Regions from separate parts of the Nostoc sp. LEGE 12454 genome, predicted to be linked through region 4. Evidence: predicted binding sites of a transcription regulator. Region 4 holds the regulator's gene; each other region holds the start of a gene.
The links. The regulator NtcA, encoded in region 4, controls nitrogen genes in cyanobacteria. The targets are predictions, from matches to a motif close to TNTGTANNNNNNNNTACANA.
Positions count from the first base shown of each region.

Region 1 (7,432 bases), on a different contig from region 4:
TATCTGAAAGCCTGCGATGCTAATTTAAAATTTATAGCATGGCAGGTTTTCTATCGCAGTCATTAATTTCATAGATTTGGCAAAAATCTGCCAAAATGGCAAATATATATTAATGATATTGGTAAACTAATAACAACTACAACTTAAACCAAAATAGAGGTGATTTGGCAAGCAAGTTAATTTAAAAAATAAAATCAACGATTAGTTCTAACTATGAGATAAATCAAACTGATTACAAAAGTAGTCAGCATTTCATGGAGTAAATAACTCCTAGACCAAGACCAATAATCCAACTGTTACTACTGGTGGTTCTTTTTCTGAGAAAGTCTGAGCAAAGAAAATTTGGGAAGGTGGATTCCCCCAAGCCAAATTTTACACAGCTTTCACTGACTGCAGACGGTGCGAGTAATGCCGATCAAACTTTCTATCCTGTGGTTGATGTTGCTTTAGTTAATAAAGCAAACGCTTAACATCAATTTTAGGAACGGAAATAGAAAAGTTACGGTGAAATTGTTGTCCTTGGCTGGTAGAACTAGTAGCTCATACGCTTCTCTTTCGACTATTGTAATCCTAGTCCTCCCAACCGGGATTATCTTTAGTTTCTAAACTTTCAATTTATATAACACTACTGGAAGTTCAAAACTTGAATAGCTTCCAGTTTTTTATCTGTATATAAAAAGAAATAAGGTAGGCAATTTGCCCACCTTATTTTTTGTGCATAATACATATCTGGTGAAATTAATCTCGAACCTTTGTAGAGAGGTAGCACCGCTACGTCTCTACATTCTTTTTGACTTCTATGTTTAATAATTGGTTAATTCAAAAAGGAATTAAACCTTAGCTAATTCTGGAGTAGGACTCTTGCTGTTGCGAATTGCTGTAATAGCCTCAGCATAATCTTTAGCATTAAACACAGCTGAACCGGCGACGATCGCATTGGCTCCCGCTTCCAAAACTTGCCAGGTATTATTTGCCTTCAGTCCCCCATCCACTTCAATCCAGGGGTCAAGACCGCGTTCATCACACATTTGGCGCAGCTTGCGGATTTTGGGTAACACACCAGGGATAAAGCTTTGACCACCAAAACCAGGGTTGACGCTCATAATTAGTACTAAATCGCACAAATCTAGAACGTATTCAATTAGCTCTAGAGGGCTACCAGGATTAAGTACAACTCCAGCTTTCTTACCAAGCTCTTTAATTTGCCCCAAGGTGCGGTGTAGGTGTGGAGAAGCATTATGTTCGCAGTGTACGGAGATAATATCAGCACCCGCTTTAGCAAATCCTTCTACATACTTTTCTGGTTCCACAATCATCAAGTGGACATCCAAGGGCTTGGTCGTAACCGGACGAATCGCCTCCACAATCAGAGGGCCTATCGTAATATTAGGTACAAAACGACCGTCCATTACATCAACATGAATCCAATCTGCTCCGGCTGCGTCTACGGCGCGAATTTCGTCACCCAGACGGCTAAAATCGGCTGATAGGATAGATGGAGAAATTACAATGGGCTTTTGAGATAGGTTTTGGGTCATGGCTAGTGGGTTTTTAAGCGTCCTCGTCTGTAAGCATTGTAACAAAACATTGAGCAAGACTCATAAGTTTGATCCCGATCTTTTTGCAGGAGTAGAGAGCAGAGGGAGAATAATAACTCCGAATTCCTAGCTCCTAACTCCTAACTTTTGACCAATGACTAATGACCAATGACTAATGACAAATAACAAATGACTAAAAAACTAACCTGGATAATTTGGGGATTAACTGCTTCTTGTCTGAGTGCGCCGGTAATTGCTTCAGTTTTAGAATCTGCTTTGGGAACTAACGGTATTGATGCTCTGAAGTTACACCAAGCTCCTTATAATTTAATCGGTCGCAAGATTGCTATTGGTCAAGTGGAAATTGGTCGGCCGGGAATGTTTGGGTGGGATAAGGCGGTGTCTAAAAATCGTGCCATATCTTTAGCAGCGGTTTTCTTACGCAATGGCCCAGCTAAGTCTAATAATGGTGTTGACCCCCACGCCTACAATGTCGCTGGTGTGATGGTGAGTCAAGACAAAGCTTTGCCAGGAGTTGCGCCGGGAGCGCGATTGTATTCATCGGCGGTGGGTTCCACTAAAAACATGGGTCAGCCAGAGGAGTGCTTATCGGCACAGCACATAGCGCTCCAAAATGGTGGCGATGTCCGTGCGATTAACTTTAGCTTTGGGGAACCTCTGAGCCGCGATCCTCGACCGGAAGCTACTTTAGACGGCAATGCTTTATTAACTTTATGTGTTGACTGGTCTAGTCGCGCTCATGATGTTTTGTATGCGATCGCAGGCAACCAGGGTAAGGGCGGTATTCCTATTCCTACAGATAATTTTAACGGAATAAACGTGGCTTTTTCATCCCGCCGAGGGGGGGTTTTTAACAAAGTAGACGTGGCTAATCTGGCGGGTGTTAACCAAGGGGTGAATCAAAGACTAGCTGGAAAGGAATTTGACCTTGATGGGCGTCGCGCTATCAGTTTAGTTGCTCCTGGTAATAATATTCCTTTGCTCAATCCAGATGGCAAATTGAACAAGGTTACAGGTACTAGTTTTGCCGCGCCTCAAGTTACGGCTACCGTTGCTCTATTGCAGGAACTTGCAGACCGACAGATGCGGACAAAACAACCTCACTGGAGCATTGATTCTCGGCGTCATCAAGTGATGAAAGCTGTATTGCTGAATTCAGCAGACAAACTTCTAGATAGCGGCAATGGCTTAAAGTTGGGAATGACTCGGACGCTAATTGATAAACAAAATCAAAACTGGCTAGATTCTGATGCTTATAAAGATCCAAAGATTCCCTTAGATGCTCAAATGGGAGCGGGTCATTTAAATGTATTTCGCGCTTATCAGCAATTTAATGCTGGTCAATGGCAAGCATCAGCTGCGGTGTCGGCTATTGGTTGGGATTATCGTACAGTTGATGTTGGAGCATTTGTTGACTATACATTAGCAAAACCGTTAAAGCAGGGGAGTTTTGTTGCTGTCACTTTGAGTTGGGATCGATTGGTAGAACTCAACGATAAAAATAAAAACCAGCAATACGATCTAGGCGAAAATTTTCGCGATCGCGGCTTAAATAATCTCGACCTATACTTAGTAAAAGCTGATGCTCAAAATTCAGATGCTGGTGCTGTTTGCTCCTCAATCAGCCAAATTGATAGTGTAGAACATATTTTTTGCCCCGTTACTGCTACTGGCAATTACAAAATCCGCGTCCAGTTTCGTCAAAAGTTGAATGAAGCGACTCAACCCTACAGTTTAGCTTGGTGGAGTGTACCTATTAATTGAAATAGGTTAACAAATATCTGTGTAACAGCGTTTTTCTCGTTCCCACGCTCCGTATGGGAACGAGATTTCCTGCCTCTGAGAAACCTTATTCGATCTATAAAAACCTCACAGAAGTAGTTATTTTATGATTACGTAGCTTACAATACGTTTATACGTAAAGATAAAAATTCTTATAAATCAAAATTTTTTATAACTCGTCTGTATAGCCGTCTCAATAAAGAATTAGCAACTCTACATGTTGTGTTTAATTACTCTGAGCTACTAATTTGCTGTTACGAAAACTGTAACAGTCCCATTTTTCTATTGGAGTAAATGCAATAGTTAATCATTGACACAGTATCTGCGTCAACTCTGAGCACAAATCGGGAATCTTTGGCAAGTGAGGTAGCAGAATGAATCGCCATAAATTGAGTGATGCAAAAGAAAATTTCCTGCAAAGACGTTACGGTGTTAGTCTAGGCAGACGTTATGCTCTGGCAGCTGCAAGTGTCGTTTTATTCAGTGTATTAGGGTGTTCTCAAGTCGATAGTAATAAAAGTGCCCTTGCGCAATCTAGTTTACCTCAGTCAGAAACTCCATTGCAAAAAAAAACAGCCAACATTGATACAAAAATAGTTGAGTCTAGCAATAAGTTTGGCTTCAAACTATTTTCAGAAGTTCTCAAAGATGAAAAAGGTGAGAAGAATATTTTTATCTCACCTTCGAGTGTTGCGATCGCTCTTGCTATGACTTATAACGGTGCTAGCGGTTCGACTCAACAAGCAATGGCAAAAACCCTAGAATTCCAGGGGATGAATCTACCAGAAATCAACTCTTCTTATGCGGCGGTATTAAAACAGCTTTTAGACAATTCGGATACGAAAGTGCAATTAAAAATTGCTAACTCACTTTGGGCAAATCAAGATGTTAGCTTTGCACCAGACTTTCTCAAGAGAAGCCAGGACTTCTATCAAGCCAAAGTCAGTAATTTAAACTTTCAAGATGCTGCCGCATCTAGTATTATCAATAACTGGGTCAAAGAAAATACTAACGGCAAAATCACTAAAATAGTTGAAAATATTGAACCAAATCAGGTATTATTTCTGATTAATGCCATATATTTTAAAGGTAATTGGAGTAACGAGTTTGACAAAAAAGAAACTGCTCCATACCCTTTTTACATCACATCTAACAGGCAAAAACAACACCCAATGATGTCACAAGAGGGTGATTATAAATACTATGAAAGCGAAAATTTTCAGGCAGTTAGTTTACCTTATGGTAAAGATGGTAAGGTCAGTTTTTATATCTTCCTACCCAAACAAAACTCTAACCTCAAAGCATTCTATCAAAACTTGAATGTTGAGAACTGGGAAAAATGGATGACTCAGTTCAACAATCAAAAAGGGTTTATTCGCCTACCCCGCTTCAAAACAGATTACGAGATTACACTCAATGATGCTTTAAAAACTTTAGGTATGGGGGAGGCTTTCAGCAACAAAGCCGATTTTTCTGGTATGGGTAAAGATTTTGCCATTAGCCAAGTTAAGCATAAAACTTTTGTTGAAGTGAACGAAGAAGGCACCGAAGCGGCTGCGGCTACTTCAGTGGAAATAGTACCAACATCATTGAGACAAGAACCAGAACCATTCCGAATGATTGTCGATCGTCCCTTCTTCTGTGCTATTCGGGATAATCAGACGGGAAACATTTTGTTTATGGGTTCAATTATCGAACCACAATGAGGATGTAGGAGGGATTGAAGACTTCATTTTTTTAAAAGAGAACTTCTAAAAAATAAAATTTTCAGTGAATATAAATGATTAATTTACATTCACTATATGTGCGGATAATAATTTTTATAAGTCATTATCCGTAAAGGGAACTATGGATGGTGAAAATCTTTTTAGTGATGGAGAAAATTCTAACCTCGCGGTATAATCATCTGTTTGTGATAGTTCCAGTTCAATTGTTTGCTGCTCTTTTTCGTCAAAAAGCAAGTGAATTTGATAGCTTGTCCAGAATTGTTCTCCTAGTTCATCTTCTAAATCAAAAGGCTGTTCTTCATCACCCCATATATTCGACCAAAGGACTATTTGATTAGCCCGAAAATGGTTTTGACCTTTTATATCTCCAACTACAAAATATACTTCGATATTTAAATCAAATCCCAAATCATCGACTTCTGCCTCTGCTATCTGACAGCTAACGACAATTAAACTATCTGGGTTAATATCTACTACTTGCTGTTGGCGTTGTAATAATTCTTGAAATACAAAAGTAGGTAATAACTTTGAACTCTCCTCAAGTAAGTTTTTTTGAGTTTCTGGAGAATAACGAGTTTTTAATTCTTGCGTGATTAAATTTAAAATATCTTCACTAGCTAAATTGATAACTATCTGTTGATTTGCGGGATTAAGGAAACATCCTTGATTAAGATTAATGTGTTTTTTAATTGGCATAGTTCTCTAAAATCCTTTGAATGCGAACGGATAATTCACAAATCAAGCTCAAACAAAGGTAAGGAATAAATATTACTTTAGCTTCTATTCTAGATTTTTAGCAAGGCAATAAAACCATGACTAAAGTCACAGATCAAACATACACAAGATAAACAATAATTGTTAAATTAGTAATGATTTGCAATAATTGTCCAGTTAAAAGTTTCGATTTCTATCGGGGCTTGTGACTGATTTTTCTTACTCTTTCAGCAACATCGTTTTTTTATGTGTAGATTAATTGGCTATCTTGGTAACGCCATCCTCTTAGATGAGTTGCTGTATAAACAAGAGCATTCGCTCTACAAACAAAGTTACAGTCCTTTGGAATTAAAATCAGGAGTAGTTTGTGGAGACGGAGTAGGTGTAGGCTGGTACGACGAAGTGGGTAAACCCTTTATTTACCGAAATACTATCCCGCTGTGGAACGAGCCGAATCTGGAAGAGTTGAGCAGCTATGTACAATCCAGTTGTACTGTAGGCTATGTCCGATTAGCTGGAACAGGTGAATCGCTTGACATTAGCAATTGTCAGCCATTTCGTAGTGGGAAACTTTTGTTTGTGCATAATGGCGAGATATCAAACTTTCAACAAACTCTTTGTAGACCAATACGTGAGAGCCTTTCTGATTCCACTTACCGCCTGATTAAAGGCACGACTGACTCTGAACACATCTTCGCCCTACTAGTGGAAATATGGCAGTCGTCTCCAGACAGCACTCTGTTGTCAGCATTAAATGCCACACTTCAAAAATTGACTAAGTTGGCATCAGAACACGACACCAGCTTTAGTGCCAATGTAATTGTCAGCGATGGTCAAGCAGTTGCAGCAATTCGCTATGCTTATCGCACACAAGCCCCTACTCTTTATTGGTCTTGCGATCAACTCAAGCAGCCAAACCAAGTTATTGTTGCTTCTGAGCCTTTATCCAATCACCAAAATTGGACTGCTTTTGGGGAGCAAACTGCGCTATTTGTTGAAGCCCAGTCATTACAGCCAACAATTAGCCTGTTAGAGAGATTTGTTCCCATTGGGGTTTAAATAAGCATTGCGATTTTGTGGAAATTGAGCTTTTCTCTCTAAAGTTGGTGCGATGGTAGACAAGTATTGCTGTTACTTGTGCAAAAGGCAACAGTTGGAGGCAAGTCAGAGAGACAACATAAATCATCCGCCCTTTTAACTCCTTTGGGAGCTAGCGTCACCGATAGCGAACGCGAGTGCGTCTTGTAGAGAAGCGTTAGCGAGTCATCGGTGACGCAATCATCATTCCTTTAAGGCTTTCTTGTACTTTGTCCGCCACTATACCCATATAAGCATAAGCTGGAGCGATCGCATACTTACTTATAATTTCGTAAAAAATACCCTGTTGCCTGATTCAATCCAATTTCAATTACCCTGAATGACCAAAATAGTTTTATGATTCTCTACGAAAGCATATTTGAAATTATTCTAGGTCTACTACCAAAATATTCTCAAGCTGATTCTGGAACATGATAAATCACCTAAAGGTGATTCGTGCAATACTGGTTTTGAACCTTTTTCCAGGGTCAAATAAAGTACAGGGAGATGCAAAAGTATGGTTGAACACACATTTCACGACCAACTGAGTTTAGAAGAACAAGCTGAAAAACT
Region 1 is NZ_JBWQXL010000069.1:1,983-9,414, reverse strand. Features, by position in the region: gene rpe (ribulose-phosphate 3-epimerase) at 831-1,538, opposite strand; gene AC1F2U_RS32710 (S8 family serine peptidase) at 1,728-3,323, shown strand; gene AC1F2U_RS32705 (serpin family protein) at 3,716-5,047, shown strand; gene AC1F2U_RS32700 (hypothetical protein) at 5,162-5,764, opposite strand; gene egtC (ergothioneine biosynthesis protein EgtC) at 6,029-6,841, shown strand; gene AC1F2U_RS32690 (hypothetical protein) at 7,377-7,432, shown strand, end outside.
Region 1: rpe (ribulose-phosphate 3-epimerase) is a predicted target of NtcA. The motif match lies at 1,565-1,584, and genes of this name have one in related genera.

Region 2 (7,432 bases), on a different contig from region 4:
GGGCGTATATCCAGACAATTGGAAAGAAATTGCGACAGCGCTAAAAGCTGACTGTGATTGGCGTTGTACTAAATGTGGTAAGGTCTGCTTACGTCTTGGGAAAAAACCACCTGATTGGACAAAATCCCAGCGCAAAGCTCATACACTTCAGGTACATCACTGGAATTGTTACCCTGGTGACAATCGGCTGGAGAACTTGGCTTGCCTGTGTAGTGGCTGTCACCTTTACTACCATTGATTTGGACGCGGGAATATTTCTCCTAGACAGTTGTCAGTGTTTACTCAAAAGAAAGTTAGCTAAAATTTGACCGATTGCAGATGTGAGCGCTCACCCTTTTTGAGTATTGTTAATTTTCATGTGTTGCTAGAAATTTATTCCTTTTTCCCTTTCTTAATAAGAGGTAGTGATGCTAGATTTCGACTACTTGCAATGTTTCAGGGTGATTTATGAACAAAGGCGAATTGGTGGATACTGTAGCAGCAAAGACAAATATTACAAAAAAGCAAGCTGATGAAGTAATCAGTGCTTTTTTGTCAGTTGTCACCGAAGCTGTAGCGAATGGGGATAAGGTAACGCTCATTGGGTTTGGGTCATTCGAGCGACGCGATCGCTCAGAGCGTGAAGGGCGTAATCCCAAAACTAAGGAGACAATCACAATTCCAGCTACTAGAGTTCCTGCGTTTTCTCCTGGAAAGCTGTTTCGAGAAAAAGTAGCACCTTAACCAATACAGATGTATTTACTTTACTACTAGCAATGCAATCACTGTTGATTGTTGATTGATTGCATTGTCTACATCAGCTAATGTTTCATACTGTTTACAAGGCAAACATTTCAAGGCTTACAGGACTTTCTCATCAACACCTTTTTCCTCAGCATACTTAACTAAGCCTTTTTTGCTGAGTGGATAGTTAACTGCAATCAAGTTTTCTCTAATTGTACTGGACTGATTTTAGTAATGAATATTTCATCAATTAAGTTGACCACATCAGCCAGAGTTTCATATTGTTTTGAAGGCAATTTCTTCAAAACTCGCAGGATTTTCTCGTCAATACCTTTTTCTTCAGCATACTTAACCAAGCCTTTTTTGCTAAGGGAATAGTTAACTTTGTTCAAATTTTTTGTAGCTGCACTGGATTCACTTTAGCCATAATAAATCTCCTTTGTCTACTTCTCATTTAGTTATAAAACTTCCTCAACCGGATCTAGGACAAGCAGATAGGGAGCGATCGCACCAAGCTCACTGCCTTCATGCAATAGCAAGTTATTTGAAGCTTTTTATTGTGGAATGCGTTCAGCCCCGAACTTGCGCTGATGCCTGTAAGGATAGATTGGCGCGATCGCTCTTATGGAGCGTAGTCATCGCTTCCCCAGTCAATTCTCACGAGTGATTGCCGAAAGCGCTGCTGATGTGGGCTATTGCAGTGATGAATGGTATGTTGTTTATTCAAGCTAATCAGAATAATATACCTCGATTAAGAACAGGAAACTTCAAATGAGAATTTTTGTTCCAGGGCGTCTTTGTTTGTTCGGAGAACACAGCGATTGGGCAGGAGAATATCGCAGTGTTAATCCTCTGATCGAAAAGGGCTACACCTTAATTGTTGGTACTAATCAAGGAATTTATGCCTCGGTCTTGCCTAATCCTACTGAGTTAATTATTCGTACTTCTCTCAATGATGGTAGGGGTTATGAACCTCTGAGATTACCTATGGAATCTAATACCCTGAAGTGCATAGCGGCAGAGGGCGGTTTTTTTAGTTATGCTGCTGGTACAGCATATCAAATTCTAACTCATTATGATGTCGGCGGACTTGAGGTTGATAATTATCTAACCGACTTACCCATCCAAAAGGGATTATCTTCGAGTGCTGCCTTTTGCGTTCTGATTGCGAGGGCTTTCGATCGTCTGTATGACTTGAAGATGACAATTCGTTCAGAAATGGAGTTTGCCTACCTGGGAGAAAGAACCACTCCTAGCCTTTGTGGTCGTATGGATCAGGCTTGTGCTTATGGAAATCGCCCAATATTGATGATATTTGATGGTGAAGAAATTGACCTGCTCGAACTGAAAGTTAGTGAGGATTTGTTTTTTGTGATTGTCGATCTTGGCGGCAGCAAAAACACACAAGAAATACTACAAAAATTGAATCAGTGTTATCCTTTTGCTACTAATCCAATACAGCAAAATGTCCAAAAATATTTTGGTTATATTAGCTCTGAAATTACCCAGGCAGCAGTTGAAGCAATACAAAGAGGAGATGCTCAACTTCTTGGAGCTTTAATGACGAAAGCCCAAGCAGAATTTGATCGGCACGTAGTTCCGGCTTGTCCTGAGCAATTAACTGCAAAAAAGCTGCATCTGCTTCTCGATCACGAGCCACTTAAGCCTTATATCTTCGGAGGGAAAGGCGTGGGTTCTCAGGGCGATGGCACTGCACAACTAATCGTTAAAAATCAAGAAAGTCAAAAAAAAGCTATCGAAATTATTAAGCGCGATTTTCCTCAAATGCAAGCGTTACAGTTAACTATTTCAAGACTACCTACTCCGATAATTGACTTAGCTGAGGACAAAAAGCAGTATTAGGATGTTTGTCAGCAAATGCGCTTAATACTTTATTCGCGCTCAAAGACAAAAATAATTGAAATCAGTTTGTTCGTCTTGGGATCGCATGGCTCATATAAATTTAACAATCGGTAATTTAAAGCATGAAACTCGTTTATCCATGATTCGAGCGTTCTAAAATACTAAGGAGTAGGGTGAAATGGCTTATCTAAAACTGTTTGCCATGAAGATTTCGCGCCATCCATTGGAGTATGTAGAGTCACCGCAAGCAATTATCGGATGAAGCGTTTGAATGATTATTTTGCCTTTGGACTCTAACAGGTTATGACCTGCCTTGGCGATCTCATCAAGACTGCATTCGCCTAGAATTGAAAAGTTGCAGATAAAGTAAGAGAAATAGTTAATGGTGCTAAATCTTTGTGATGCAAGATCCGAGTAGGAACAGACAACAAAGCGAGAATCACCACTATGCCTTGCTGCCTCAATGAGATCGGCGCAAAAATCAACACCCTAGCCATCAATTCCTAAAGAAAAAAGCTGTTGAGACAACTATCCCTCACCGCATCCAATGTCTAAGAATATTCGTGGATTAAGTATAAAGAGATAGAGGAGCTTAGTTTAAAATCTAGATAATGCTTTACTCTTGCGTCTCGGTAAGCTTTTGTTGATATTCTTTGTACTCTCTGTCTTTATGCTGCCAGTATTTCTCAACTGTTTTTTTAGCAGCGATCGTACAGTGCCTGTTTTTTCAGCTTAAAGGGGTCATCCGTAATCTTCCACCCATCTTTGATAAGTGCATTTTTCACACAATCATGATAAATGTCTTTGGCTGGCATTAATTCTGATTTCTCAGTTAATTTTTTAGGCTGGGCATTACCCAGCCTACTGTTTGCTATTTGAAATTAATCCAATTTTTTCATATTGGTTCCTACTGCTTCTGTAAAATCAATGTTGAAGTTCTCGAAGCTAGCTTCAGACTCTGCGCTTGTGACATCGATCTGAAGGTTATCAAAGTTAGCGATCGCTTCTTGCAATTTACCCACAGCTTGATGAACAGAAATACTACCTAAGTCTCCAGAGGCGCGGGTACGGATACTCAAGGTGTTCGTTTCCACTTCCTTGGCTCCCACCACTGCCATCACGGGTATTTTTTCTTTCTCTGCATTGCGGATCTGTTTACCCAAGCGATCGCCACTGGTATCAACTTCCGCACGGATGCCTAACGCACGCATCTTCGTTACCACATCTTTAGCAAAATCTAGCTGTGTATCACCCACGGGTAGTAATCTAGCTTGCACTGGCGCTAACCACAAAGGGAAATCACCTGCATATTCTTCAATTAAGATCCCAATTAGCCGTTCCAGCGAACCAAAAGGCGCACGGTGAATCATCACTGGGCGTTTGCGAACCCCATCTTCGGCAACGTATTCTAACTCAAAGCGTTCAGGCAAATTGTAATCCACTTGTACAGTTCCTAATTGCCACTCGCGTTCTAGGGCATCACTAAAGATAAAGTCGAGTTTGGGGCCATAAAAAGCCGCTTCTCCAATCCCTTCAAAGTGTTCCATCCCCAAGGTTTCAACTGCACGGCGAATTGCACCTTCGGCTTTGTCCCAAACTTCATCTGAACCGATGTACTTATCACTAGCAGGATCGCGGAAACTGAGTCTAGCTTTAAAGTTTTTCAGTTGCAGCTTATTGAACACCGACAAAATCAAATCCACCACACTGAGAAATTCGCTATCTAGTTGTTCTGGAGTAACGAACAGGTGAGAATCATCTACAGTAAAGCCGCGCACCCGTGTTAAACCGCCCAATTCGCCTGACTGTTCGTAGCGGTAAACAGTACCAAATTCCGCCAGCCGCATCGGTAATTCCCGATAAGAGCGTAACTCACTCTTATATATTTGGATATGGAAGGGGCAGTTCATCGGCTTCATAACGAAGCCCTGTTCCTGTGCAGCCGATTCCTCATCATCTGCCATTAAGGGGAACATATCTTCTTTATATTTCTGCCAATGTCCAGAGGTTTTAAATAAATCTACTCTGGCAATGTGAGGAGTTACTACAGATAAATAACCCCGTTTTACCTGTTCTTGCTTCAGGAAGTCTTCTAAAGTACTCCGCAACAAAGTGCCTTTGGGTGTCCACAAAGGTAAACCCGGCCCTACTAGATCGGAAAATATAAATAATCCCAGTTCCTTACCCAGTTTCCGGTGATCTCGCCGTAGCGCTTCTTCTTTGCGTCGCTTATATTCAGCGAGTTGTTCTGGACTTTCCCAAGCGGTGGCGTAGATGCGTTGTAGTTGGGCTTTAGTTTCATCCCCACGCCAATAAGCACCAGCAACGCTTTCTAGTTCAATTGCCTTAGGGTTTAATTCGCTGGTGTTTTCCAGATGGGGCCCCGCACACAAATCCCACCATTCATTCCCCAAGTGGTAAATCGTGATTGGTTCGTTTTTGATATCTGCCAGGATTTCTAGCTTGTAAGGTTCCTTAATTTCCTGAATCCGGCGTTCGGCTTCTTCGCGGCTGACTTCTTCCCGAATTACTGCTAGTTTGCGATTGATAATCTTCGCCATCTCTTTCTTGATGGCTTTGAGATCGTTTTCGCTAAATGGTTCTGGATTGTCGAAGTCGTAGTAAAAACCGTTTTCTATCCAAGGGCCGATTGTAACTTGCGCCTTGGGAAACAGCTTTTGTACCGCCATTGCCATAACATGGGAAGCAGTGTGGCGAATCTTTTTTAAGTTCTCCGATTCGCTGGTACGCGGTAAATAAATTTTTTCAACTTGTTCTGACTGTTGTGACTGATTTGATGAATTTGGCGACATTGGCTGCTGAACCGTTGGCGAAGTGATTACAAAAGTTGATTTGTCTGAATCTGTAGGCTTATTCAACTATAACGACTTTGGTTAAGTAGTCATTTGTCATTTGTCATTGGTTATTGGTGCATACCCCATCCCTTGCAATGCCATAAGCAGTTCAACAAAGCTCATCGTAAACTTGCTTTGATGGTGGGTAGAAAAACTTTTTCTTTCATCGCAGTAATTCAAACTATGTTAAAGAGTGGGCGTGCTTTCTCTTGGACTAATCACTAATAACTAATGACTGCGCGTAGAGGTTTGATTCTGAGTCCTGAATTTTGACTCCTGAATTCTTGTTCAATCCAAAAATAAAGATAAATTTTTGATTTGTTACCTGAGTATCAAATTCAGGATTGCCCGCAATCGCTAAATTATCTTATGAATTGCAACTCGATGTCATATATACCTATAGATGCCTGTCCAAAGGCACTGTACAAACCAGATATCAAGACTATATAATAAAATTTGTGCCCTTTGTTACAAAATTTTACATCAATAAATTATGAGAGAAACCCAAAAAGTATTAAGAAACGTAAATAACGTTAATATTAGTAAGCAAGTTTGAAATATCCCTATCATTTATGTCAGACTCAAATTTACCAGGGACTGAGTTGTTGAAAACGGTTTTAGATCCGCTGCTGGAAGATTTTCAGCATTGGTTTACGCGATCGCGCCATTTACTCGAAACTGAGGAACTCTCATTTATGAGTCAGCAAGAGCAATCTGACTTGCTCTTGCGGGTTAAGCAAGCGCAGGACGAATTAAATACGGCAAAGATGCTATTTAATGCAACTGATAAACAAGTCGGAATTGATATGGCAACGTTAATGCCTTGGCATGAATTAGTAACAGAATGCTGGAATGTGGCAATGCGCTTTCGTCAAGGACGTGAAGTCTAAGCGCGTCAAATTTCGGCAAACAACTTAGCGATGTCTCAAGACTTACCACAAAAGCGTCTACGCAAGATGGTAAATCAGTCGTTAAAAAGATAGTAGAAAATTCTTAACAATTTCTTAACATTAACTGGATTAGCAAAATAATGTATCTTATGCTACCGTAAGTGGAATAACGGTTGACAAATAGCTTCATATAAATGTAAGCGCCTGAAAAATGCGTAGAATACTCGTCTTAACTGTGAGTACAGTATCGGCGAAACAAAGCGTTACAAAATTAAAGTTTTAAAAATTGCTGTTCTGGAGGAAAATCAAATGTTACATCTGCTTTACATTCTTGCTTTTACAATCCTTGCATTTATAGCTGTTGGCAACTTAATCCGTAACCTGATTATGTTCAGTTTCGATCGGGAGCGAACTTACCCGACAAATTCCTCGCCAATGAATAATCAAGGTAACTATGGTTATTATTCATCAAAAAAACAGTTTGTACCCCATCCAGAGTTGTTGGATAGCGCTGGAAACTTAATTAAAGAGCCACTTTTGGTAATGCGTTCGATTAACGTTGAAGATGCGCGTCAACATCTCGATGCACTTTACGAAGCATCCCCAGGACCTAAAAGAGATAATTCCGAAGAAGCATAATGTAGAGACGCGATTAATCGCGTCTGTTAGCAATTTGGGTGTAAATGATTGTTGTTTTTACATCCTTAATTTTTTTTAGCAGAAATTTATTACTATCTCTGAATTTGAGGCGATCGCGTCAGTAGGCTGGAAAATTAATATTGTATTATTCTCAGATCGCAAAGCGGCGCACAAGAAATGTGAAGTCAAAAAAGCGACTCGATAACTGTCGTCCAATGACGACAGTCAGAATTAGGATTCCCGAAAATGCGATTGAGGATTTGAAGCGAGTATCACCATTATTAGGGTTTTCTAGCTATCAGCTATTAGTTCATGCTTATATTGGACAAGGACTTCGAGTTGATATTGAGTGACTTGAGGGTGATATTGTTTACTAGCATAGGATAACCTGCGATCTATTATTTAAAAGTGCATTGACCAGATTTGAGTTCATAGTAAATGGGCGACCAGTATCACAACAGG
Region 2 is NZ_JBWQXL010000044.1:3,305-10,736, forward strand. Features, by position in the region: gene AC1F2U_RS28195 (HNH endonuclease) at 1-238, shown strand, start outside; gene AC1F2U_RS28200 (HU family DNA-binding protein) at 448-723, shown strand; gene AC1F2U_RS28205 (DUF2795 domain-containing protein) at 841-924, opposite strand; gene AC1F2U_RS28210 (DUF2795 domain-containing protein) at 921-1,115, opposite strand; gene AC1F2U_RS28215 (hypothetical protein) at 1,163-1,390, shown strand; gene AC1F2U_RS28220 (GHMP family kinase ATP-binding protein) at 1,495-2,586, shown strand; partial or broken gene AC1F2U_RS28225 (element excision factor XisH family protein) at 3,312-3,401, opposite strand; gene thrS (threonine--tRNA ligase) at 3,468-5,399, opposite strand; gene AC1F2U_RS28235 (DUF2605 domain-containing protein) at 6,014-6,331, shown strand; gene AC1F2U_RS28240 (DUF2973 domain-containing protein) at 6,641-6,970, shown strand; gene AC1F2U_RS28245 (hypothetical protein) at 7,186-7,323, shown strand; gene AC1F2U_RS28250 (RusA family crossover junction endodeoxyribonuclease) at 7,384-7,432, shown strand, end outside.
Region 2: AC1F2U_RS28235 (DUF2605 domain-containing protein) is a predicted target of NtcA. The motif match lies at 5,897-5,916, and genes of this name have one in related genera.

Region 3 (7,432 bases), on a different contig from region 4:
GGCGATCGCGCCATTGCCACAGAAGAAGTCTTGGGTGGCGCTGGTATCGGTGCGTTGGTTGGTCTGTTCTTCGGTAAAAATAGTGTTGACTTAATCGCCATTGACCCAAATACCGATTTACAAATGACCATCAATCAAAACTTGTTGGTTTCACTAAGATAGTCATTAGTCATTAGTCATTAGTATTTACAAAGGACAAAGGACAAATGACTAATTTTGAACTTCCGGCAACCAAATAATAAATGTAGTTCCCGGCGCATTGGGTGAAGTGAATTTAGAGTTGATAGCAGGGCTGAAAACCTCAATTTCGCCCTGCATTTGCTCTATTAATTGTTTAGCGATCGCTAACCCCAAACCTGTGCCGGGAATTTCTGTTTGCGCTTGTACACCCCGATAATGCCGTTCTCCTAGATGTTCTAAATCCTGGGGTGGGATGCCAGGCCCGTTATCACTAATGACTATTCCCTGAAAATTAGCTTTTTCTTGCCCCGCTTGAATCAAAATTTTGCCCCCGGTGGGAGTGTATTTCAAAGCATTATCAATAATGTTAGTTAACACCTCTCGTAATGCTTTGACATTGGCACGTACTAGAGATGAATTCTCTTTAATTTCAGTTATTAGTTTTAGGTTTCGCTCTTGGGCGATCGCTTTGGCTGATATTAATAATGGTTCTAATATATCTGCTAGGGAGCAGTCAACTGCTTTGTCTCCCGTTCCCGGTAATAATAGCGGCGGTTTAGCGTCTTTTTGGATAGTTGCTTCTACAAATACTCCATCTTCCGGCAGATGTAGTGGTGCTAAATCTGCCTCTGTCAAGTCAATTACTTGTTCAAATTGTTGCAGTAATTCTTTAAGGCGATCGCTTTCTCTGACAATACTATTTGCCACATCCCGATTAGCGTCTGCTGGTCGTAGTCGTTTCAATAGCAGTTTGCCAAAAGTCCGTAACGCCGTTAATGGGTTACGAAACTGATGCAATAGGTTATCCAGCAAATCCCGCTGTTTTTCTTGGAGAATTTGTTGCTCGCGCAACTGTTGCTCAAACCATGCTCGCCGCTGATCTAAAATACAAGCGATCGCTAATGTTTGGGCTATCCGTTGAATCTGACTTTGCTCGTGTTCATTCCATACCCGATCTTTCCTACCCGTCACTAGTAACCCCATCATCACACCCTCATAAATCAGAGGTAAAACAATTTGGTTGCTACGAAGTAGATATTCCTCTTTGAGGTCGGCTTGAGACGCATCTGGTATCTCAGACTCCCGTGACGAAGTTGGAGATTCTGAACCCGGTGTCAATAACCTTCCCTGATGATTGGGTAATATAAACGCATTTCCAAGTTGAAGTTGCTTGTATGCCGTCGCTTCAATAGTTTCCTCTCCTGGCGGCAATAATGCTGTTTCCGGGTAAATTACCACAGGAATCAGTTTGGCATCGCCAGAAGGAGTATCTACCAATTCTTGTGTTAGGTACACAATACTTAAAGTTGCTCCTAGCCCTTGGGTTAGTAGCGCTATTTGCTCTCGACACAGAGCAAGAAAATCAGAACTGGCAGACATTAACATTTTTTAGCTCTTGCTCAAGATTATAGATTTTGAGGCATGATGTAAGAGAGGATACTTAATTTTTACCTCACTCATTTAATAAAGCTTAACTAAAATTTTCTTAGAGATGGTTTCTACTAGGGGATTATATTCTTACGTGATTTTATTTTCTTGATGTTTCAAAGATATTAACTTTCTTATATTAAAAGGTTAAAAACTATTGATATTCTGAACTAGAACCTATATAATGACGACGGATTTTGTAGCTATCACTACAATCTATAGCTTGAAAGAGGAGGACAATAGATTGGCAAGGAGACGCAAAAGGAAGAGTCGTCGTCGTCAGGAAGGACGGCGCATTTTGGAGCACGTGCCTCAATATAGCATCGAAAGTGGCGAAGAAAAGCCTGTCACAGCAGCGAGAAGATTCATTCAAGCTGAAGGGATTTTGCCACCAGCGTTGCTACTTGTAAAGCGAAATGAACACACTACAGATCGTTATTTCTGGGCAGAAAAGGGACTGTTTGGTGCTCAATACGTAGAGGAAAACCATTTCTTGTTTCCTAGTTTGAGGGTGTTAGAACCTTCGCCAGGTCAGGAACCTCTTGCTTTAGCTAGTAGGTGAACCTAATTAATGGTCATCTTAGGCATTGAATGTGGCTCCTGACTATTATTAACTGGCAAAATTGCTAAGTTTATGCAAAATTTAATTTTTTTTTAGTTTGTAGCTGATTTGCCAGTAAATCTAGTCCAGGCAGTTGGAAAGTAAACTTGTCTCAAACCACGCTAGATTGCATGGGTTGATACTATTTTGATGATGCAGAAGGGAGTGGGTATAGAGCCAAGCGCGTCTAAAAGTGCTAGTGAAGTTGCGCTCTTATGCCGTAGATGGTTAAGTAAGCTCTGTCAATGAATTTAAGTTAATGAATTTAAATTTTTCCCCACGACCAAAGTCGTGGGGAAAACTGGCAAAGCAGCAGTCTTGATTTTCTCCTAACTACTTTCCATTGCCTAAAGAGTAGGTTAGGTCAGAAGTCTGCATATCATAGTTAAGAGATGGTCGCAACAATCAACAATTATTTCCCAGGCTTGAGCTGTAGAGTCCTCTGCAACTCGCTGAGTTCATCTCGATGGGCGACTACAGTTATCTTACTTGAGGAGGTTTGTTCGCTCTGAGTTGTTTCTACTTTGAGCGACACCTTCTCAAGTCTTCCAGATTTTTTCCAATAAAATAGACCACTTAAAGGCGACAGCAGTACCATCGCCAAAACAAAGGTACTGAGGTTAGGAAAAAGCAGGTATGCCACCAAAGATAGACAAACAATCCCAGTAGCTGTCAATAAAGTTAGAAATATAGCTAAGAACCAGCTGGGACGAACATTACCTTCAAAAGTTACCTGATTTTGTTCTCGGTCTACCGCTGCCACTCGGTAAGACCGCGATCGAAAGTACTCTTTTAATTGAGACATTAAAACAGCTTCATCTTGCTCAGATACCAGTTGCGCTATTTCTATGCGGTCTTTAGTCGAGGCACGAATAAAGAAAAACAGCCCAACCGATAACAACAAGGTTAGCAGGAACGTAGATGGCAGAATAGCAGTATCCATAACTAATTGTTAGTGTTTGACTGGAGGAGACTTATTCATTATCAATGATTCGTTACTTTTTCCTCCCGTTGATGTAGTCTTGCCAAAGAAAAGCTAAATCCTGAGCTTGAACTTGCCATTCGGGAGAAACTTGGTACATCCGCCTGGGGCGCCCCCGTCCTTCGAGTTTCTTCCAATATCCAGTGATTGCCTTTTGGTCTTCTAGAAATTTGATTGCACTGTAAAGTACGGTATCTGAAAGCCGATAGACGGGATACTCAGTTTCTAATTGCTCAATCAACTCGGTTCCGTAGGATTCACCTTGTAATAAAACAGACAGTATGTAACAAACTGCTAGTTCCTGACAAAGGTAAGTTGGCGGAGGATTCTCAAAAAATTGATATATATCCTCAAGTTTCATGGTTAGTGAATGGCTAAAAAAATGCCTTAGGGTAAAGTCTACAATCCTTGTAGACAGTATACAGTGCTACTACTACGTGAGTAATACATATAAAGCTACTTAGACTAGATATCCATTGCGTAAACATCTGCGTAAACATCAAACAATTACCCACGCCTGTGAAGTTGTGGGGCGAGTTTGCGAGTTTTAGGGGCACAAAACAATGTACCCCTACTCAAGCTCGATACGGTGTGGTGAGGAGCGAACAGACAATGAGAGACTCAGTATCTTGGTGTTAACTGATGCCGAGCTGCTTAAGCAATAAAATGCCATCGAAGAAATTTTACAGGTAAAATGCTATTTTGTCTGTAAAGCTTAATAAACACTTTGTTTTACAGTGATTTTCCCAATGCAAATTCTAAAATATTAAGCTAAGGGATATATCTGAGATCGAGCTGCTACGTCGGTAGACATACTTAAGCAGTAACCATTTCTGATTTCCTCGATCGCAGAATTTCTTGTCTTATTTGACAAGTGTGATAGTAAATTTATCAAAGAAGGCGCTAAACATAGGGGAAAGAAGACAGGAGAGGGGAGACGTAGGGAAAGAACTCTCCGTGTCCTCGCTATCCCTTCGTCCTCTCCTCCTCGCCTTCTTTTATCAAGCACTCAGCATATTAGCGATCGCTATGTCACAAACTCCCGATGCCCCATCATCTTCCTCAAGTCTTAGGGCAATTGCCCAAACTTTTCGCCTTACAGGTTGGATTAGCTTCTGGATTCAGCTAGTACTAGGCGTTGTTTCTAGCATAATTGTGCTGCTGTTCGCCATCTTTAATCAAAGAACTGGCAGTCCTAGTAATAATCCTGGAACTGGCTTTGGCGTATTTTTAGCAATTTGTGGATTGGTTGTTTTAGGTGGGGGGATTTATTTAGCTTACCGTTACACGAGAATTGGCAAGCAATTGGAATCCTCCAATCCTAGCAACCGCCCTCGCAAAAGCGAGACTGTGCAAGTATTACGCTTAGGGGTGTGGGTAAATTTAGGAGGAACGCTGGTGACTCTTTTGGGGGCGCAAGCGATCGTTGGCACACTAGTAGCACGCTCCATATCTCCACAAGCAATAACTACCCAATTTTTTGACCCTACCCGAATTATTAGCGGTCTAGATATGCTTGTAGTACAGGCAAACACCAACACTGTCTCAGCCCACTTTGCAGGGCTGGTGGCGTCGCTTTGGTTACTCAATCGCATTAACCGACCTTAGAAAAGGCAGTCAGAAGAAAAGGTAATAGTCAAAAATCAGCAATTCTTTTGACTTCTTTTCTCCTCCTTTTCAAAGGTTGTATAGCAATAATTTAAATATGTTGATTGTACTTTTCCGAAATTATTAAATTAAATTACAGCGTGAAGAGTAATACTAGTTACTTAATATTAACAACCATCTAAAGAGTGATATTAGAATCGTTATCAGGGTAAATTAATTTTTATTAGAAGTCTTACACTAAGAAAAAACTAGAAATCTGGAAGTTTGGTATACAAGTACTTTTTAGCACATTGATGATTGGATTATGTAGTTCCCTAATCTTTATGGAACGCGATTATAGTCAAAACCAGGCAGTTTACTGGAGTGGTTTATCAGGCGTACTTGCCTACTGGCTACCCTCACCTGCAAACACTCAGGAATCCAGAAAATCGGAAGATTAATACTAAATTTTGGGTTTTAAATTTTTCTAGCTCTGGCCAGATTGGCAGGACAAAATTTAAATGGTTGCTTTTCTGCTCACAGCAAGCCAAAATCAGTATATGCTGATGTGTTGGCAGGTAGATAATAGGCTAAAAACTGAGAAAAATCTGTGCTGGATATCAAGCAAATACGGGAAAATCCGCAATTAGTTCAAGAACGATTGAATAGTCGTAGTGGTAAATACGACATCGAACCGATATTACTGTTAGATCGGCAACAACGGGAACTTGAGGGGACGCGTAGTCAACTCCAAGCCCGTAGCAACGAAATTGGTAAAATTGTCGGTCAGAAGATTAAATCTGGGATCAATCCTCAAGACCCAGAAATTCAAGCTTTGCGGGATGAAGGTAACTCTGTAAAAGTGACGTTGAGCCAACTAGAACCCCAAGAAAAAGACCTCAAAGCTGAAATTGCTCAACTTGTGTTGGCACTTCCCAACTTGCCAAGCGACTCTACACCCCTTGGTAAGAATGAGGAAGATAACGTAGAAGTGCGGCGTTGGGGTGATGAGTACATTCCCCAAAACCCGAATATTCTCCCTCACTGGGAAATTGGCGAAAAGCTGGGTATTCTCAATGTTGAACGGGCTGTAAAAGTTGCCCAAAGTCGCTTTGTGACATTGATGGGTGCTGGTGCGGCATTCGAGAGGGCATTAATTCAATTTATGCTGAGTCTCCATACTCAAGCTGGGTATGTGGAAGTCAGTCCGCCACTATTAGTTAACACTGAGTCTTTGACAGCGACCGGTCAGTTACCCAAGTTTGCGGAAGAAAGCTTTAAATGCGCTGATGATGACTTATGGCTGATTCCGACAGCTGAAGTTCCAGTTACAAATCTCTACCGAGGTGAAATTCTCGCTGCTGAAGATTTGCCTATTTACCACTGTGCTTTTACTCCCTGTTTTCGCCGCGAAGCTGGTAGTTATGGGCGCGATATGCGAGGATTAATTCGCCTCCATCAATTTAACAAGGTGGAAATGGTGAAGTTTGTCGAACCCAGTACGTCTTTTGATGAATTGGAGAAATTGGTAGGGAATGCAGAAGCAATTTTACAGGCATTGAAGTTGCCTTACCGAGTAGTAAATTTAAGTACTGGAGATTTGGGATTTGCCTCTACCAAAACTTATGATTTAGAGGTTTGGTTGCCCTCTTCTGGCAAATATCGCGAAATTTCTAGCTGTTCCAATACTATAGATTTCCAGGCACGACGGGCTGATATTCGTTTCAAAGAGGCAGGGAAGAAAGGTACTCAGTTCGTACATACCCTCAATGGTTCGGGTTTGGCTGTGGGGCGGACGATGGCAGCAATTTTGGAGAATTATCAACAACCCGATGGAACGGTGAAGATACCAGAAGTGTTGCAACCTTACTTGGGACGTGAAGTTTTATAATTTGTCATTAGTCATTTGTCCTTTGTCCTTTGTTAAAAACTAATGACCAATGACCAATGACCAATACCCAATGCCCAATGCCCAATGCCCAATTAGAATGGAGATAACTATAGCTTAATATCTTCACAATTTACTCTATGTCAGTTTTAGCAGCGATCGCAGTCTTGGCTGTTTTGATCTTGGTACACGAGTTGGGACATTTTGTTGCAGCCCGTTCTCAAGGCATTCTCGTTAACCGTTTTTCTTTGGGTTTTGGTCCAGTTCTTTTAAAGTACCAAGGTTCGCAAACCGAATATGCTGTCCGTGCCTTTCCCTTGGGCGGCTTTGTCGGCTTTCCCGATGATGACCCCGATAGCGATGTTCCACCCAATGACCCAAATCTGCTGCGTAACCGTCCAGTTTTAGACCGAGCGATCGTTATCAGTGCTGGAGTAATCGCCAATTTAATATTTGCCTACTTGGTGTTGGCTCTGCAATTGGGTATTGTCGGCATTCCCAAGGAATTAACCTATAAAGCTGGTGTTGCTGTACAGCCTGTTAATCAAGAATCTGTTGCCTATCAAGCAGGAATTCGGGAAGGAGATATTATTCTGGCTGTTAACGGCCAAGAACTCCCGGCTTCTGATAAATCAACTCCTTTGCTGACTAAAGAAATTCAAACTCATCCCAATCAGCAAATCGAACTGAAAATTCTGCGTGAAAACCAACAACAAACCCTGAAATTAACACCAAAATTGGGAGCCGATGGCAAAGGTGTAGTTGG
Region 3 is NZ_JBWQXL010000042.1:36,429-43,860, forward strand. Features, by position in the region: gene AC1F2U_RS27870 (S-layer homology domain-containing protein) at 1-162, shown strand, start outside; gene AC1F2U_RS27875 (sensor histidine kinase) at 211-1,566, opposite strand; gene AC1F2U_RS27880 (DUF3155 domain-containing protein) at 1,853-2,170, shown strand; gene AC1F2U_RS27885 (cofactor assembly of complex C subunit B) at 2,622-3,152, opposite strand; gene AC1F2U_RS27890 (PadR family transcriptional regulator) at 3,205-3,552, opposite strand; gene AC1F2U_RS27895 (DUF3611 family protein) at 4,221-4,799, shown strand; gene serS (serine--tRNA ligase) at 5,389-6,669, shown strand; gene rseP (RIP metalloprotease RseP) at 6,807-7,432, shown strand, end outside.
Region 3: AC1F2U_RS27880 (DUF3155 domain-containing protein) is a predicted target of NtcA. The motif match lies at 1,805-1,824, and genes of this name have one in related genera.

Region 4 (7,432 bases):
GGAATAATTGGCGTTGCTAAATTCAGGTATCAAAATGATTTGGCATGATTTCACAATCTTTGTAAAAACGTTATATGGCAACATCTTTACACCCAGATTCATACATTGAATTAGCAACGCCAAATAATTAAGTTGCCCGATCAATTTTTTGCACTTCTTCGTCAGATAGTTTCACGTTGATAGCACGTGTTGAATCTTCAATACTGGAAACCTTGCTAGCACCAGGAATAGGCAAAATAGCGGGCGACTTGGAACGCAACCACGCTAGAACGATATTATACACCGACACGCCTTTTTCTTTAGCTAATTTAGCGATCGCAGAAATATCCTGCAAATCCTGATGGCGACGCCTACCACCAAAGGGACTCCAAGGTAAAAAGGTCAATCCTTGCTGTTCGCAATATTTTAATACGCCATCATTTTCTGGCTGTCGTTGCCAAGGGCTGTATTGATTCTGCACCGAGACAATATCCACCACATCCCGCGCCCGTTTAATTTGTTCAACGGAAAAGTTAGAAACTCCCACAAACCGAATCAAACCAGCCTCTACTGCTTCTTTAACTGCTGCAAGGGATTCTTCAATAGTGTAATTAGTATCGGGAGAATGATATTGCCAAACATCGATGGGTTTAGTACCGCCCAAAGCCTCAAAACTGGCTCGAATTGTTTGGCGCAAATGTTCTGGATTGCCGTTGCTTGTCCAGTTGCCATTGGGACGCATCAACCCGCCCTTAGTGGCTACAATCACTTGGCTAACATCGCCTTTGTAACTACTAATTGCTTTGTGAATTAGCTGCTCATTGTGGTGCTTATCGGACTCATCTTTGCAGTAAGAATCGGCAGTGTCAATAAATGTAATACCCAAATCCAAGGCACGATGAATAACTTGGATTGATTCCGATTCAGGAGGACGATTAGCAATTGACATGGGCATACCACCCAAACCAATCGCACTCACAAAGATACCAGTTTTTCCTAGCTGTTTAGTTTCCATGATTCTAGCTATAGCTTTCTGCCCCAATTATCTATCAGTTAGTTATTCATCATAAATCCTCCCTAGTACTTAGACTTGAGGATAAGTGAATTTAATTTTTCTTCCTGCTAAATGTGAAAATACCACGTTATTTGACAGACAACCCTCATTTACTCTAAAAAAATGTTTTAAAAGTGGTCATCTGTAATTTTAGGCACTTCTAGATCCCCCTAACCCCCCTTAAAAAGGGGGAAACCGGAATCAGAGTTCCCCTTAAAAAGGGGAACTCAAGGGGATCTAAAACGTTTTGTTACCGACTAAAGAACTTTTAAAATATTCTGTAATTTCGACCTAATAATTATTAATATGAGATTTAATATTTAATTTTTTGAAAGTCATATTTGATTGTGGTCTTGGTGAATTTAATTATTATTGATGATTACCAATATTTAGAGCCGTTTGCTATGTTAGCATACGAGGAATAGTTGCGAACGACTAGAGTAATATATTAAGATTTACGCCCGTCAAACGGACGTAAATATCATTAGACAATTATGCTGGCTAAATTATTGCCTCTAAATTTTTAGAAAATTTAGAAGTTTAATTAATAGCCCTCAATAGTATAACCAGCAGATTGAACCATCTGTTTAATTGACTCTTCAGAAGCCGCAGCATCTACAGTTACAGTTTTAGCATCAACGTTTACATCTACTTTGGCATCAGATTCCATAGTCAGAATAGTTTTAGTTATTTTCTTGGCGCACTCATCACCTTTAATATCTGGAACTTTCAATTTAATTGCCATTACTTACCTCATTACGTAAACTGAAATTTACATTTAGAAAATATAATATCAATTTTAAGAGTGAGCGCACATCTTACTTGAGTTAGGGAATTGAGCATGACAGAAATAGTAACAAATAATAGTTATACCTAAATCATTATTGACAAATTATTTAAATAGCAAAATCAAAAAAATACTAAACTATATAAAGTTATTTATGAGAATGCACTTAGTATTACTAACTTATCAAAAACCGCTTGTTTAGTTTCTTCTGAAGACTCCGCCAGACATTCCCCTGTTTTTCTAGGCATTGCTGTTCGACGTAGTTGTTCTTATAGCACTACCGGATCGTACAAGCGTATATGCGTAATTTACGAAATCTTCTTATCTGTAGTTTTTAATTTATTGTATGCTTCAGATACTTTTGCCCAACATTTGAAGTACATATAGATTCAAAAAACAGCTATCTTGCGGCATAAATATACTGCGGGTTCCTAACAAAGACTTTCAGCGACACAATTATGATAAAAGTGTTAGACACTGCTAATTTGGGTATTTACGCTAGAGACTGCTTCACATTGCGAGTAGGAACGATTTCTGAAATGTACCAGTAGTTGGAATGCGATCGCTAGAAGCAACGAAAAAATTAGTATTTATCTTTTGATTTATTTTCCAATCTCTATGACGAACTATGACCCTCGAAGTAAAACTCGCTAACGCTTCTCTAGGAGACGCTACGCATAGCTTGCTTACGCTATCGGTGGCGCGACTTCAGCATCCTGAAGTCATCTTACTCATAAACACAACCTAGTTAACTACAAATACCCACTTTGTCAGTTTGTCTAATTGAGATATGTTTGGTAAATAAAATAAGTAGCCTACATCATCGGCTGCTATTCCACACTTGACATAAAGCATTGTGAGTGCAAAACGTCTGCCAGAAACCATTGCCCATGTCAGAATTACCCGCCAATCCTGGCAACATGGCTTCCTTGAGGGTGAAGTGAGTGCGGGTGAGTTTGAGTGGCATTTCCAGTGGCATTTTCGTCGGGGAGAACTTGCCGTCAAGCCATCCCAAGGTCGCGCCTTAATCAAAGAACCTCTGGGTCGATTCTTAGAGCAACAAGATTACCAGCTAGAGCCTGGAGGAGACTATGCTTTTACGATTCGGGCGGAACTTTAAAAGTTTGGAGTTATTCAATTTTGGATTCTGGATTGAAGAAAAAAGTGTTCGACTGAGTGCTCATGCCGAAGTCTAAAATCTAAAATTGGCTGGTTGCTGATTCAGTGAGGCGATTTAAGTATCTTTCGATTAAAAGGATGGCAACAATGTCATCTATGGGTCTTGGAGGCTGTCGTAGACCCTGTGGCAATAGCTTGATTAGCCCTTTAGGCGGGAACATTTGCCAATAGCGATCGCGTGCTTCTAAGGTTGTGTAGCGCTCATCCACTAAAATAATACTCAACGGTTCTGTCAATTCTTGATATAATCTCTGTCTCCACTGTTTGGCTGTAGTTTGGTCGCCCATGACCATCAAAGAGATCGGAAACCTTTGGCGGAGTGTCTCAATGCTAGCGATCGCCTCTTTTGCTAACACGACTTGATGATAATACAGTTGCCGATCCAGTCCCATCACCCCTAAACCACACTTATCTCGACCTGGATCAAACCCCAAGATGACTGGTTGCGTTGGTGAAAATTCACGGAAATTCATAATTAATTAAAAATTAAAAATGTTCGCATAGTATCTGCTAAATAAAAAATGCAGCTACAGCAACTATTTTGGCTGCTGTTCAATATGTTTAAATCTTACTAATAACAGTGTGCAAATAATTTTTTAAGTACTAAAAATAATTTTTCCGTTAACTATTGCCACCAATTTTACTCTCAATGGCCCGGCTGTATAAGTATCCTCTGCTGCGATCGCTTTGATCTCTAAAAGTTGATTATACTGTCTTAATTGGCTGACAAAGCGCAGAAAAGTCCCCTCTACTTGCACATTTTCGACAATTCCGGCATTACGGGCACGAAATTGGGAAGCAGAAATCAGTATTTCTAGCCGCTGCTGTAACTGATAAGATGTCATGGTTTTGGAATCAGCAGTAGTTGTGGCTAACACCGCGCCTCCGGAAAAAACCAGTTGATTCTGGGCTGTATCCGCGAAAAATTCTATCTGCTTTTCTCCCCTAACGTAATTACCAGCAGAGAAAATTCGCACGACGTATTCTTTACCATCGCCAATCTGCTTGCTCAATTGATCGACCCTATCCTCGGTCACGCGCAGCAGCTCTAAATTTGCCGGATTTGCACCAGGCTCGCTTAATTCGAGGTTGGCGTTGCGATTGGCTTCTTGTAAAAGTTGTATCACTGCCTGACGAGCAGCGGCAGGTTGAGTAACACGAATTACAGCAGCGGACAGAACTTGACCGCGAACTAAGGCCAGCTTACCCAAACGCAGGTCGCGGTAGGACTGATAATATTTTTCCAGCCTGGCAACTTCCTGTTCTAGTTCCTCCTGTTGTGCTTCCAATTCTTTGAGGCGCGATTCCCGTTTGGCAATCACTTGCTCTCGTGTTGCAACTTCTACATTACGTTTTTGAATTAGTTGATCCAGTTGGGCAATTTTTTGATCGCGCGCTTCTATGCCTTCTTGACGGTTAGCAAGTTCGCGATCGCGTTTTTCAATTGCTGTTTTAGCTTCGTCAATGGCTTTTTTCGCTTCCGCATACAGTCTTTGACGTTCTGTTTTCAGTAGTTCAACTGCCGCCTGTAGTTCCTTTCTCTGGTCGTAAACGCTTTGCAATTCAGCTATGGCTTTTTGGTATTGAGTTACCACCCGATCTAGCTGACCTTGAGTGCGTTGGAGTTGAGTTTGGGTTTGGGCTTGTTGACTAATTGTGCGGTTCAACTGGGCTTGCGTTTCCCTCTGTTTGGCATTTGCCGCCTGTAAGGATTGATTAATTGCCTGCAAGTCTTGTTGTGCTTTTGCTTGGGCAATTCTTGCTTGGTTTAGTTCACCCTCTACCTGACTTTTCTGGGTTTCTGCGGTTTTTAGCTGTTCCCGCTTCTGTCTGAGGTCTGTTTGAATATCCTCTAACTCAAAGACTCCTTTTCGCAAGCCTTCGTCGGCAGCGAATAAAATCCCTAGAGTTGATGCTGAAATCAAACCACCAGTAAAAATTGTTACTAGTACGGCGGTGTTTTTCGGACGTAGCTTAAAAAGTGAGAGGCGGGCTTTGCCAACTCGTGTGCCGATGCGATCGCCCACGGTGGCAATTACGCCTCCCAGAATCAAAATTGCTGCGATGAGGATGTATCCGGTGGTCATCTTTAGCTACCGAAATCCTTCCTGATACAGCCTACTACTTTTAAGCATTGTCTGGAAAGAAGTGGAAATTGGCAATAGCTGAAATTATTCAATTTTAGATTTACCTCTAGCTATTAGTGTCATTTTTCAAAATAGAACACGCGCCGATTCCCCTTTCTCCAATTGTTTTTATGTGAACTGCCTACTTAAGGTAACAGGTTTATGCACAGTAATCTTCTTTTTGTGGATAGAAATCATTTTTTTCTCACGCAAATCTCCCAGTAGCCTAGTAACGGTAACACGAGTTGAACCAATTGCCTCTGCGATCGCTTGATGCGATAATTTCAAATCAATTGTGATCCCATCTGCACAAGGAACGCCAAAATCCCGACAAAGAATTAACAAAAAACTCACCAACCTAGAACCCATATCTCGGTGGGCGAGAGTTTCAATCATCATCTCTGTTTGTAAAATTCGCGAAGACAGACCTCGCAGCATTAACATTGATAATTCTGGATTTTCCTTGAGTGCTACCTCGACCTGTTCAATTGGTGCCGACAGTAATTCCGCAGGCGTAAATGCAACCGCATGGTAAAACCGATCCGACTTATTTCCTGTCAGCAATGACAATACACCAAAAACACTATTTTCCCGCAGCAACGCTACCGTTATTTCCTCTCCTGCCTCGTACACCCTGGAAAGTTTAACAGCACCTTTCAAAAGAAAATAAACTCGTTCGGCAGGATCGCCAGGAAAAAAGATCGTTTTATTGCGTTCAAACGTTTCCACAACTGGCGGAAACGCCCCGGTCGCCATCTGACGAAAAACATTTGCTAGGGCTTTATCTTGTGTCACGATCATCTCCCTTCCCCTACCCAATGCCGGAAAAACAAAAACTGATTACCTAAGAATACACCCGAAAAATGAATAAAGCACCGTCAACCTTTCTGTACTTTCCTATACTCAAACTAATCTCTTCATAACTCTTTGTTTATAATGATACATAATTGTTGATCCTTTCAGCTACTAATTGTTGATAAGTAGTTCCAATAGCTATATTCAAAAGGTTTTTTGAAGAACAAATAAAGATATCTTGAGAATATCTTTATAAAAAATCAAGATTTTTGTCACAGCAAACACCCTTAGCAATATTCATTTTTGTCAACCCTGTATAAAACAAAGACAAAACGTGCCTCGGATTCTAGTATGCTCCTAATGATCGATCGCATTAACAATTTATATGCTAAATCTGACTGGAAAAAATGCCCTTGTTACAGGTATTGCCAATAACCGCTCGATCGCTTGGGGCATCGCCCAACAACTGCACAAAGCCGGAGCAAACCTGGGTATTACCTACCTGCCGGATGAACGCGGCAAGATGGAGAAAAAAGTTGCGGAGTTGGTTGAACCTCTTAACCCCAGCTTATTTCTTCCTTGTAATGTCCAAGATGAAGACCAAATAAAATCTACCTTTGAGACAATCCGCGAACAATGGGGAAAGCTAGATATCCTCATCCATTGTCTAGCCTTTGCCAGCAAAGACGATTTAACTGGAGATTTTAGCCAAACCTCTCGTTCTGGCTTCAACACCGCCTTAGAAATTAGTACCTACTCGCTGGTGCAGTTAAGTGGTGCAGCCAAACCTTTAATGACAGAGGGAGGTAGTATCGTCACCCTGACATATTTAGGTGGTGTTAGGGCAATCCCCAACTACAACGTTATGGGAATTGCCAAAGCGGGGTTAGAAATGAGTGTGCGTTACCTAGCTGCTGAACTAGGACCACAAAATATCCGCGTGAATGCCATCTCCGCAGGCCCCATCCGTACTTTGGCATCTTCAGCAGTGGGTGGGATTTTGGATATGATTCATCATGTAGAAGAAGTAGCTCCCCTACGACGCACCGTCACTCAGTTAGAAGTGGGCAACGCTGCGGCTTTCTTGTGTAGTGATTTGTCCAGTGGGATTACCGGACAAATTCTATATGTAGATGCAGGATATGAAATTATGGGAATGTGACACGATAAAGTTAGGAGTTAAGAGTTATGAGTTAAAAGTTAAAAATTTATAACTCTTAACTCATAACTCCTAACTCTTTTCATTCCCCATGCAAACAACCAATCGCCAAGTTAATTCAAACTACGATCGCTTAACTGAAACCCCTCGGATTGCCACTGTTCACCGCACCACTGGTGAAACTAATGTGCAAGTTACCATCAACCTGGATGGTAGAGGAACTTGCACAGCAGCAACAGGTATTCCGTTTTTGGATCACATGTTACATCAAATTGCCTCGCACGGGCTGATTGATATAGATGTCCAAGCCAAGGGAGACTGGGAAATTGACGATCATCACACCAACGAAGATG
Region 4 is NZ_JBWQXL010000008.1:190,728-198,159, reverse strand. Features, by position in the region: gene AC1F2U_RS11640 (aldo/keto reductase) at 128-994, opposite strand; gene AC1F2U_RS11635 (heavy-metal-associated domain-containing protein) at 1,578-1,778, opposite strand; gene AC1F2U_RS11630 (DUF3146 family protein) at 2,677-2,940, shown strand; gene AC1F2U_RS11625 (RuvC family protein) at 3,020-3,472, opposite strand; gene AC1F2U_RS11620 (DUF3084 domain-containing protein) at 3,596-5,086, opposite strand; gene ntcA (global nitrogen regulator NtcA) at 5,255-5,926, opposite strand; gene fabI (enoyl-ACP reductase FabI) at 6,306-7,082, shown strand; gene hisB (imidazoleglycerol-phosphate dehydratase HisB) at 7,171-7,432, shown strand, end outside.